Regions from separate parts of the Streptomyces sp. YJ-C3 genome, predicted to be linked through region 1. Evidence: riboswitches for the same ligand, from Rfam matches in the RefSeq annotation. Region 1 holds a riboswitch; each other region holds the start of a gene.

Region 1 (2,188 bases):
ACCGTGCGGAGCAGGGCCATGTCGTGCCGGTCGCGGTCCGTGGGCTCGTAGCCCTGGTGGAAGGACACCTGCTGGGCGGCGGAGAGGCACGGCACCCGCTCCCCCGCGACCGTGCCGGTGACGAAGCACTCCGCCGGATAGACGAACGGCCGCTCCGCGGCGAAGGAGGCCTGCCGGGCGGAACCGTCGTCGGCGAAGACCAGGGGATGCAGATCGAGTACGCGTCCGTCCGGATCCGTGACGACGAACCGGACGGGGCGCTGGTCCAGGGACTCGGTGAATCCCGCGTCGGCCAGGGCGGCGAGCACGACCGGCTCCTGTTCCTGCCGGTGCATCAGGTCCAGATCACGGTGCTCCCGGGTCTGCTCGCCGACCAGGGCGTCGATGCCCCAGCCGCCCCCGACCCACACGTCCGCCCCGGCCCGGCGCAGCAGGGCGAGCACGGCCCGCACGTCGTCAGCTGTCATCATCCGACGCAGGGTAGGGGCCGGACGGCGTGGGCGGCGACCCAGATGTTCCCGGAGCAGCACCATGCCATGGCCTCCGGGACGTACCGGGAGGCCCGGCCCGCCCGGGAGTGCCTGGTCAGGCCCGTGATACCTTCCGATGGCCAGTCGTACCTTTGTGCGTTCTCGTACGTGCACGGGTCAGGGAATCCGGTGGAAGTCCGGAACTGACGCGCAGCGGTGAGGGTGACGGGCGGAGCCACTGCCACTGGGCCGGTCCACCGGTCCGGGAAGGCGCTCCGGCCGGACGATCCCGAGTCCGAAGACCTGCTGGCGGCCCCCGGGGTCGAGGACCGGCCGGGGGTGGACCACAGACCGGCTCCGCGTATGGGCCCTGGACGCAGAGGAAGTTCCGTGCCGTTCGCACGTCAAGTCCGCCGTCTCGCACCGCTGTTGGCGGGCGCCTTGTTGCTCACGGCCTGCGGCGGGGCAGGCTCCGCCGACACCGCGGACCGGGCCGGCGGGGGCGTCACCCTCGACAACTGCGGTACGAAGGTCCGGGTCGCGCACGCCCCGCGCCGCGCCGTCGCCCTGGACCAGGGTTCGGCGGAGATCATGCTCTCGCTCGGTCTCGCCGACCGGATGGTGGGGACCGCGACGTGGACCGATCCCGTCCTGAAGGGCCTGGAGAAGGCGAACGCGAAGGTCCCGCGGCTCGCCGACCGCTACCCGTCCTTCGAGAAGGTCCTGGACACCGAACCGGACTTCGCCGCAGCCTCGTTCACGTACACCCTCGGCAAGGGCGGCGTGGCGCCCCGCGAGCAGTTCGAGAAGCTCGGCGTGCCCACCTACCTGTCACCCACGGACTGCGCCGGCAAGGACAACAGCGGTGACGGCGACGGCGTACGCACCCGTGCCCTGACCATGGACACCGTCTACGGCGAGATACGCGACCTGGCCCGGATCTTCGACGTGGAGGAGCGCGGCGACAAGCTCGTCGCGCAGCTCAAGTCCCGTGTGAAGAAGGCGGCTTCGGGCGTGGACGCCAAGGGTGTGAGCGTCCTGTACTGGTTCGCGAACTCCGACTCGCCCTACATGGCCGGCTGTTGCGGCGCGCCCGGCATCGTCACCGAGGAGCTCGGTGTGCGCAACGTCTTCGACGACACGCACGAGGAGTGGCCGCAGATCAACTGGGAGACCGTCGCGGACCGCGACCCCGACGTCCTCGTCATCGGCGATCTGACCCGCCGTTCGCAGTCCGCGGAGTCCGCCGCGCAGAAGATCCGGTTCCTGGAGTCCGACCCGGTGACCAAGGAGATGACCGCCGTCCGCGAGAAGCGGTACGTGCTGCTGAAGGGGCAGGACCTGAATCCGACGATCCGTACCGTCGACGGTGTGGAGAAGGTGGCCGCCGCGCTGCGCGGCTTCGGCCTCGGCAAGTGAGCACGGTCCGGCCCGCCCTGTACGGGGCCGCGGCACTCGCCGTGCTGTGCGCGTCCGTCGCCGTGGCCATCACCATCGGACCCGCGCACATCGGCGTCGGCGACGTGTGGTCGGCGGTCGGCGCCCGGATCGGCTGGGGCACCTCCGAGCTGTCCCCGATCCGGGACGGCATCGTGTGGAACCTGCGGCTGCCGCGCACGCTGCTCGCCGCGGTGTGCGGGGCCGGGCTCGCGGTGTGCGGCACCACGCTCCAGGCGCTGCTGCGCAATCCGCTCGCCGACCCGTTCGTGCTCGGTGTC
Region 2 (2,188 bases), 2.3 Mb from region 1:
CACCGAGGACTTCGTGAACACGCTCCTGAAGCGGCCCGCGGCCGGGTAGCACCGGCGCCGGGGCCGGTGCTCACGCGCCGGCGCCGTACAGCGTCCCGCCCACCTCGCGCGCGAGGTGGGCGGCCCAGCGGACGGTCTCGTCGCGGCCCGCGCCCTCCTCGCCGAGGAGGAGCACGAGCACTCCGCCGACCCGCACATGGGCGCGGTACCGGGTGGTCGTCCCGCCCTCGTACATCACGTCCTGGACCTCCAGGAACGCCTCGTCGCCCAGGCCCTTGAGCGGCACGGTCCCGTACCGCTCGGTCGCCGAGCCCGCCTCCATGTCGGAGGCGAACTCCCGGCAGTGCCGCAGGATGTCCTGCTCGACGCGCTGATGGTCGCGGGCCTCGGCGACGGGCAGCGACACGATCATCTGCGTCGCCACGAGGTGCCCCTCCGGCGGCCGGGTCGCACGGTCCACCCACTGGGTGCGGGCCAGCGCCATGGCGCCCCGGTACGCCGCCGGGCCCAGCCAGGCCGGGTCCTTCTCGCCGGCCGCGTCCAGGCAGTACGACCAGCGGCCGCTGCGCTGGTCGTGGGTGCTCTCGTACGGGCCCGCCTGGGTCTCCCCGCGCTCCAGCCCCGTACCGAACGCGGCGTCGGGCAGCAGCGCCTTCTTCAACTGCTCGGCGGTGAAGACCTGCCGGGGCGCGGCGACGGCGTCCCGGCCCGGGGCGGTCGCGGGGCCGGTGGGCCGGACCACCTCGGGGCTCGGCGCCGTCGGGCTCGCGGACGTCTTCGGACTCGCGGACGTCTTCGAAGGGGCGGACGACGACGGCCCGGCCGCGGCCCGGTCCGCCGCTCCCCCGCCGCACCCCGCCAGAAGCACCGTCACCAGCGGCACCACGGCCGTCCCCTGCCACGCGCGCATCGAGCCCTCCCCAAGATCGCCCGCCCGTAGATCGCCGTCACCCTATCCGACACAAGATGTGGGCCTGCCGCGAAAGCCTGACACAAGATGTATGCTCACTCTCGCTGTCGCCGCAGGGGAATCCGGTGCAAATCCGGAACTGTCCCGCAACGGTGAACGTAAGCGCACATAAGCGCCCGCGTGAGTCCGATGACCTGTCGACAGCACGCCCGAGCCGTCCGGCCCGGGCGTCGACGACGTCCGGGCCTCGCGGAATGGGCCGGTGACGACGGCGCCTCCGTGCGCCCGAGCCACTCCCTCCCCGCAGGCCCCGAGCCGAGCGAGGGAGAGCCTCCACGTGACCATCGCGCCGCCCGCCGAACCGGTCTCAGCCGCACCGGACGACGCTCCGGGGACCGCGCTGCTGCGCACCCTGACCGAGCTGACCGCCGACCTCCCCGACGCCGACCCCGGCCGGGTCGCAGCCGCCGCGCTGCGCGGCCGCAGTGCCCGCGCCGACGAGGCCGAGCTGCGCGGACTCGCCACCGAGGCAGCGGCCGGGCTCATCTCCGAGGACCCCGTCTACTCCCGGCTGGCCGCCCGGCTCCTGACGCTCTCCATCGCCGCCGAGGCCGCCTCGCAGGGCGTGACCTCGTTCACCGAGTCGGTCGCGGTCGGCCACCGCGAGGGGCTCGTCGCCGACCGCACCGCCGAGTTCGTGCGGATCCACGCCGCCCGGCTGAACGCGCTGATCGACCCGGCCGGGGACGACCGCTTCGGCTACTTCGGCCTGCGCACCCTGCACAGCCGCTACCTGCTGCGCCACCCGATCACCCGCCAGGTCGTCGAGACCCCGCAGCACTTCATGCTCCGCGTCGCCGCCGGTCTCGCCGAGGACGACAGCGCCCGCGCCGTCGACGAGGTCGCCGCGCTGTACGGCCTGATGAGCCGCCTCGACTACCTGCCCTCCTCCCCCACCCTCTTCAACTCCGGCACCCGGCACCCGCAGATGTCGAGCTGTTACCTGCTGGACTCCCCGCTGGACGAGCTGGACTCGATCTACGACCGCTACCACCAGGTGGCCCGGCTGTCGAAGCACGCGGGCGGCATCGGCCTCTCGTACTCCCGCATCCGCAGCCGGGGTTCGCTGATCCGCGGCACGAACGGGCACTCCAACGGCATCGTGCCGTTCCTGAAGACGCTGGACGCGTCGGTCGCCGCCGTGAACCAGGGCGGGCGCCGCAAGGGCGCCGCCGCCGTCTACCTGGAGACGTGGCACTCCGACATCGAGGAGTTCCT
Region 3 (2,188 bases), 150 kb from region 1:
GACGGTGAGTCTGCTCTCCAGTTCCTCCAGTGGGCCGTTGACCTCCGCGTACACGGCCTCCGCAAGGGACGGCAAGCACCCGGCGGGCCGTCCCGTCGGAGCCGCCAGGCGGAGCGCCGGACCGCCTCCGGCCCATTCCACCGTGCTCGTGTCGGGCACGATCCGGTGCAGGAGCGTGCAGGCCAGCACCGGTGACCAAAGACGGGCGGCGAGCCCCAGGTGCGCGAGGGAGACGCCTACGCGGGCTTCGTCCGTGGCGCAGCGGTCGTTGACCGCCCGCGCGAGAACGGCGAATTCCGACGAGGCGAGCCGCCCGCTCCCGGATGCCCGTCCTGCGGGCCTCTCCGCCGTCTCCAGGACGAAGAATCCGTCGAGTCTCGCGACCTCGTGAAGCGCCTCGATCACGCTCCCGCGCGAGAGCTCGCTCGGCTCCTCACTCACGACAAGTCCCTTCAGCGCTGTGGTGGTTCGGACATCCGGAGCCGAGGGCTCAAGAGGTCCTGAGGCGGCGCGGCGGCTTGAAGAGGTACAGATCGAGAATCTCCGGAAGGGGTGCGACGCCCGGCCCGCCGGCGGTGATCCAGTCGGCTATGTCCTCGGTGGCGTCACGGTCGTTGACGAGGCCGAGCCACACCGGGCGGGCACCCGCCGCCCGCCCGGCCTCCGAGGGCTGTACGACGATGACGTTGGCCTGGTCGCAGACATCCAGGCACTCGGAGACGCGGACCGGCGCGACCGCCCGCAACCGCGCGGTCTGCGCCGCGTGATCACCGCTCACCTTGGCGCTGCCGCAGCAGCAGTCGCGGCACACCACCACCCTGCACGGAACCTCGCGGCCCCGTGCTGCGCCCTTCTCGTCAGCCGGCCTCTTGGGCATGCCGCACTCCTCCCTCTCCGGGGAAGTCCGCCCCGGGGTCCGTCGAGGAGGCGACAGCGTGAGTCTCCTGGCTCTCGGGTCGAAGCTCGTCCCGGCCTTCCCACCCGTCCTGGGCAGTGGCTCGTCGGGATCCGCTCGCCGATCACAGTGGCGGTACCGCACCGGATTCACACCGGATTCCTCGAACCGCCGTCGCCTATGTCGTCGGCAATCATGCCATCCGGCCCGCCGCCGGATCGCCTGCGGCCTCACCAGTACGGCCATGTCCCGCTCCCCTACCGCGCCGGCGCCCAAACGCTCACCTCGCGCACGTGTGGATCATGCCGCAAACCTCCGCCACACGGCCCGCTCCGCACAAGTCCCGGAACGGAAGCCGGAGTAGCCTCCTAATTAAACTAACTGGTAAGTTTAATTTATGAAGCGGAACACCACCTCCCGAGCCCGTCTTCTCGCCGCGGCCGAGGGCGTCTTCTATGAGCGGGGGATCGTCTCGACCAACGTCGACGCCGTCGCCCAGGAAGCGGGAGTGACGAAGCCGACCCTGTACGCCCACTTCCCGTCGAAATCGGCGCTGGCGGCGGAAGCGCTCAGAAGTCGGCATGCGCGGCGGGCCGCCGATCTGGAGACGTACCTCTCCACCGAGGCGTCAGGGGAACCGCGTCTGCTCGCCGTGTTCACGTGGCTGGCCGACTGGTACGAGGGCCACGGGAAGAGAGGGTGTGCCTTCGTCAACGCCGCCGCCGAGCTGTCACCGTCGGACGAGCTGGTCTCGGTCGCGGCGCAGGAGGAGAAGCAGTGGCTGCTGAACACGCTCGGGCGGCTGTGCGAGGAGGCCGGTGCCAGGTCCCCTGAGGTGCTCGCCTCCCAACTCCTGCTCCTCATCGACGGCGTGGCCGGACGCGTGGTCGTCCACGGTCCCGGGGCCGCGGCCGGCGCGGTCGACGACGCGGCGCGGGCGGCCGCGGTGCTCGTCGCGGCGGCCACGGGCGCTCATGCGTAGCCTGTCCGACCGCCCGGTCCAGCGGGCCACACGGATCGTGGCGGGGCTGGCCCTGTTCGGCTTCTCCCTGGCACTGCTCCTCAAAGCGGGTCTCGGCGCCGACCCGTGGACCGTCTTCACGCAGGGCATCGCTCTGGCCACCGGCCTCTCGCTCGGCGAGGTGGTCGTCGTCGTCTCGCTGGTCCTGCTGGTGCTGTGGCTCCCGCTGCGCCAGCGTCCCGGCTTGGGCACGGTCGCCAACGCGTTGCTCGTCGGGCCGTTCCTCGACCTGGGCATCGCGTGGCTCCCCGCCGCGCACCACCTGGTCGAAC
Region 4 (2,188 bases), 2.8 Mb from region 1:
GGCGCGACCTTCACCCCCTGCCGCACGAGCCACCGGCAGATCCCAGCGGTCACGACGCTCTTCCCGGCGTCCGACGTGGTCCCGGCGACGAGCAGCCCGCCGCCCCGCCCGCTCATCGACGCCCTCGCAACAACCGCCCGGCCACACAGACTCCCCACGCCATCACACTGACCCGCCGCGACAACCGCGCGGCCCGCTCCACGTCCGACACCCGCACCGCGCGCCCTCGCGCGTTCAGCACGGGCCGGTGCTCGACCCTGCCCCCGTACGCCAACGTCCCGCCGAGCCGCACCCCGAGCGCCCCCGCGAACGAGGCCTCGACGGGCCCCGCGTTGGGACTGGGATGGCGCCCCGCGTCCTCGCGCCAGGCCCGGGCGGCGTCGCGCGGACGCCCGCCGGCCAGCACGGCGAGCGCACCGGTCAGCCGGGCCCCCGGCCACCCGGCGACGTCGTCCAGCCGGGCCGAGGCCCAGCCGAACCGGCGGTACTTCACGGACTTGTGCCCGACCATGGCGTCGAGCGTGTTCACGGCACGGAAGGCGAGCAGCCCGGGCACGCCGCCCACGGCGCCCCACACCAATGCGCCCACGACGGCGTCGGAGGTGTTCTCGGCGACGGACTCGACGACGCCCCGCGCGATCCCGTCGGCGTCCAGCCCCTGCGGATCCCGTCCGCACAGCCGCGGCAGCAACTCCCGGGCCAGCTCCACGTCCCCGGCCTCCAGCGCGGCCCCGACGGCGCGCGCCTCCCGGCCGAGCGAGGTCCCGCCGACCACGGCCCAGGTGGCGGCGGCGGTCAGCGCGACGGAGGCGGCGGGGGAGCGGCGTACGGCACGGGCGGCGAGGGCGCCCACGGCGGTGGCCCCGCCCACGCAGACGGCGGTGTGCAGGGCGCCCCAGCCGCGGTGATCCCGCCACAGCACCCGCTCCACGGCCCCGGCGGCCCGGCCGAATCCGGCGACGGGATGCCCTCGACGCGGGTCCCCGAGCAGCAGATCGGCGAAGAGTCCGGCGGCGGCACCGCACGCGAAGACGCGCTCGGCCCGCGCCGCGCCGCGCAGGGCGAACATGGCGGTAGTTGTCCTCACTCAGGGTGTCCACGCCCTGGTTCGACGAGACCGGCAGCGAGAGTTCCTGGCTCGCCCTCCCGGAGAAGGGCTCACAGTGGCGGGACCGCGCCGGATTCGCACCGGCTTCCTCGGACTGCTGCCGTATATGGCCCGGGAAGTCCACCACGGTGCGCGAAGGTGCGTCAACTTGCCGTTGACCTGGGAGAGGGGAGTGTGGGGAGGTCCACAGCGCCGCGTGGGACCCGTTCACTGGGCCGGAATTCCTCTATGGGTCGAAAACAGGCCTACCTAGACTGGAAGACGGCAGACGGAGAGCGGTCCACGAGTGGTTGAGGGCGCCTTGGCGACGTGGTGAGGCGGATCCGTCCGGGACACCTGGGCGGGTCGCCCCGGCGGCGCTATGGTGCCTGCACGCGGGCGTGCAATGACGGGGGACGCCGGCTCTCGAGCAGGAGGAGGCCGGTGTGTCCCATGGGAGAGAGCACGCTCGGTCATGGCAGGAACAGGTCACCGGGCCGTGGCGCAAGAGCAGTTACTCGGGTCTGAGCGGGGACTGCGTGGAAGTGGCGCTCGGTGAGACCGAGGTCCGAGTCCGTGACTCCGGGAACCGGGATACGGCGGATCTGGTCTTCCGGCGCATCCGGTGGCAGGCGTTCCTGAGGGCTCTGGGCGGGTCCGGTCCGGGCAGGACCGACCGCTGAGTCCACCGCGGGGGGAGGAGGGCGCGATGACCGGTCACCACATGACCGAGGCGCGGCAGCGGGCGCACGGGGCGGTGAGCCGCACCGCGCGCGGAGTCGTCTCCCCACGTGGCCTCGTGGTGTTCTGTCTGGCCTGTGGCGTTGCGGCGAGCGTCGTCGGGGCGCTGGCCGCCGCACTGGTCCCGTCCGGCCAGGCCCGCGTCGTGGTCTGGGTGTTGGTCGCCGCGCTGTTCGCCGCCGCGACCGGCTTCCGCGCGGGACTACGGAGCGTCAGGGGCGGCTCGCAGCACCGGGATCCGGTGACGGATCGGGGTCGGACGGCGGGGCGTCGGCGCTGAGCGGCGACCGGATGGCCTCCGCACAGCGCAGGAGGAGCCGGGCGAAACCGTAGGCGATCGCGGTCACCGGGGACGACGCC

What was found. Region 1 has a riboswitch for cobalamin ahead of ACVHNB_RS16325 (ABC transporter substrate-binding protein). Riboswitches for the same ligand answer to the same signal wherever they lie in the genome.
Region 2: linked by a shared signal. The riboswitch ahead of ACVHNB_RS06210 (ribonucleoside-diphosphate reductase subunit alpha) and the one ahead of ACVHNB_RS16325 (ABC transporter substrate-binding protein) in region 1 are both predicted to bind cobalamin.
Region 3: linked by a shared signal. The riboswitch ahead of ACVHNB_RS15575 (hypothetical protein) and the one ahead of ACVHNB_RS16325 (ABC transporter substrate-binding protein) in region 1 are both predicted to bind cobalamin.
Region 4: linked by a shared signal. The riboswitch ahead of ACVHNB_RS29410 (cobalamin biosynthesis protein) and the one ahead of ACVHNB_RS16325 (ABC transporter substrate-binding protein) in region 1 are both predicted to bind cobalamin.

Annotation. Positions count from the first base shown of each region.
Region 1 is NZ_CM132685.1:3,706,719-3,708,906, reverse strand. It holds gene ACVHNB_RS16330 (nucleotidyltransferase domain-containing protein) at 1-467, opposite strand, end outside; cobalamin riboswitch at 595-795, shown strand; gene ACVHNB_RS16325 (ABC transporter substrate-binding protein) at 834-1,889, shown strand; gene ACVHNB_RS16320 (FecCD family ABC transporter permease) at 1,886-2,188, shown strand, end outside.
Region 2 is NZ_CM132685.1:1,399,360-1,401,547, reverse strand. It holds gene ACVHNB_RS06220 (nucleoside hydrolase) at 1-49, shown strand, start outside; gene ACVHNB_RS06215 (hypothetical protein) at 71-910, opposite strand; cobalamin riboswitch at 996-1,126, shown strand; gene ACVHNB_RS06210 (ribonucleoside-diphosphate reductase subunit alpha) at 1,248-2,188, shown strand, end outside.
Region 3 is NZ_CM132685.1:3,560,083-3,562,270, reverse strand. It holds gene ACVHNB_RS15580 ((2Fe-2S)-binding protein) at 1-441, opposite strand, end outside; gene ACVHNB_RS15575 (hypothetical protein) at 491-877, opposite strand; cobalamin riboswitch at 919-1,083, opposite strand; gene ACVHNB_RS15570 (TetR/AcrR family transcriptional regulator) at 1,293-1,877, shown strand; gene yczE (membrane protein YczE) at 1,870-2,188, shown strand, end outside.
Region 4 is NZ_CM132685.1:6,549,864-6,552,051, reverse strand. It holds gene ACVHNB_RS29415 (cobyric acid synthase) at 1-116, opposite strand, end outside; gene ACVHNB_RS29410 (cobalamin biosynthesis protein) at 113-1,069, opposite strand; cobalamin riboswitch at 1,106-1,251, opposite strand; gene ACVHNB_RS29405 (DUF397 domain-containing protein) at 1,534-1,770, shown strand; gene ACVHNB_RS29400 (hypothetical protein) at 1,797-2,108, shown strand; gene ACVHNB_RS29395 (hypothetical protein) at 2,041-2,188, opposite strand, start outside.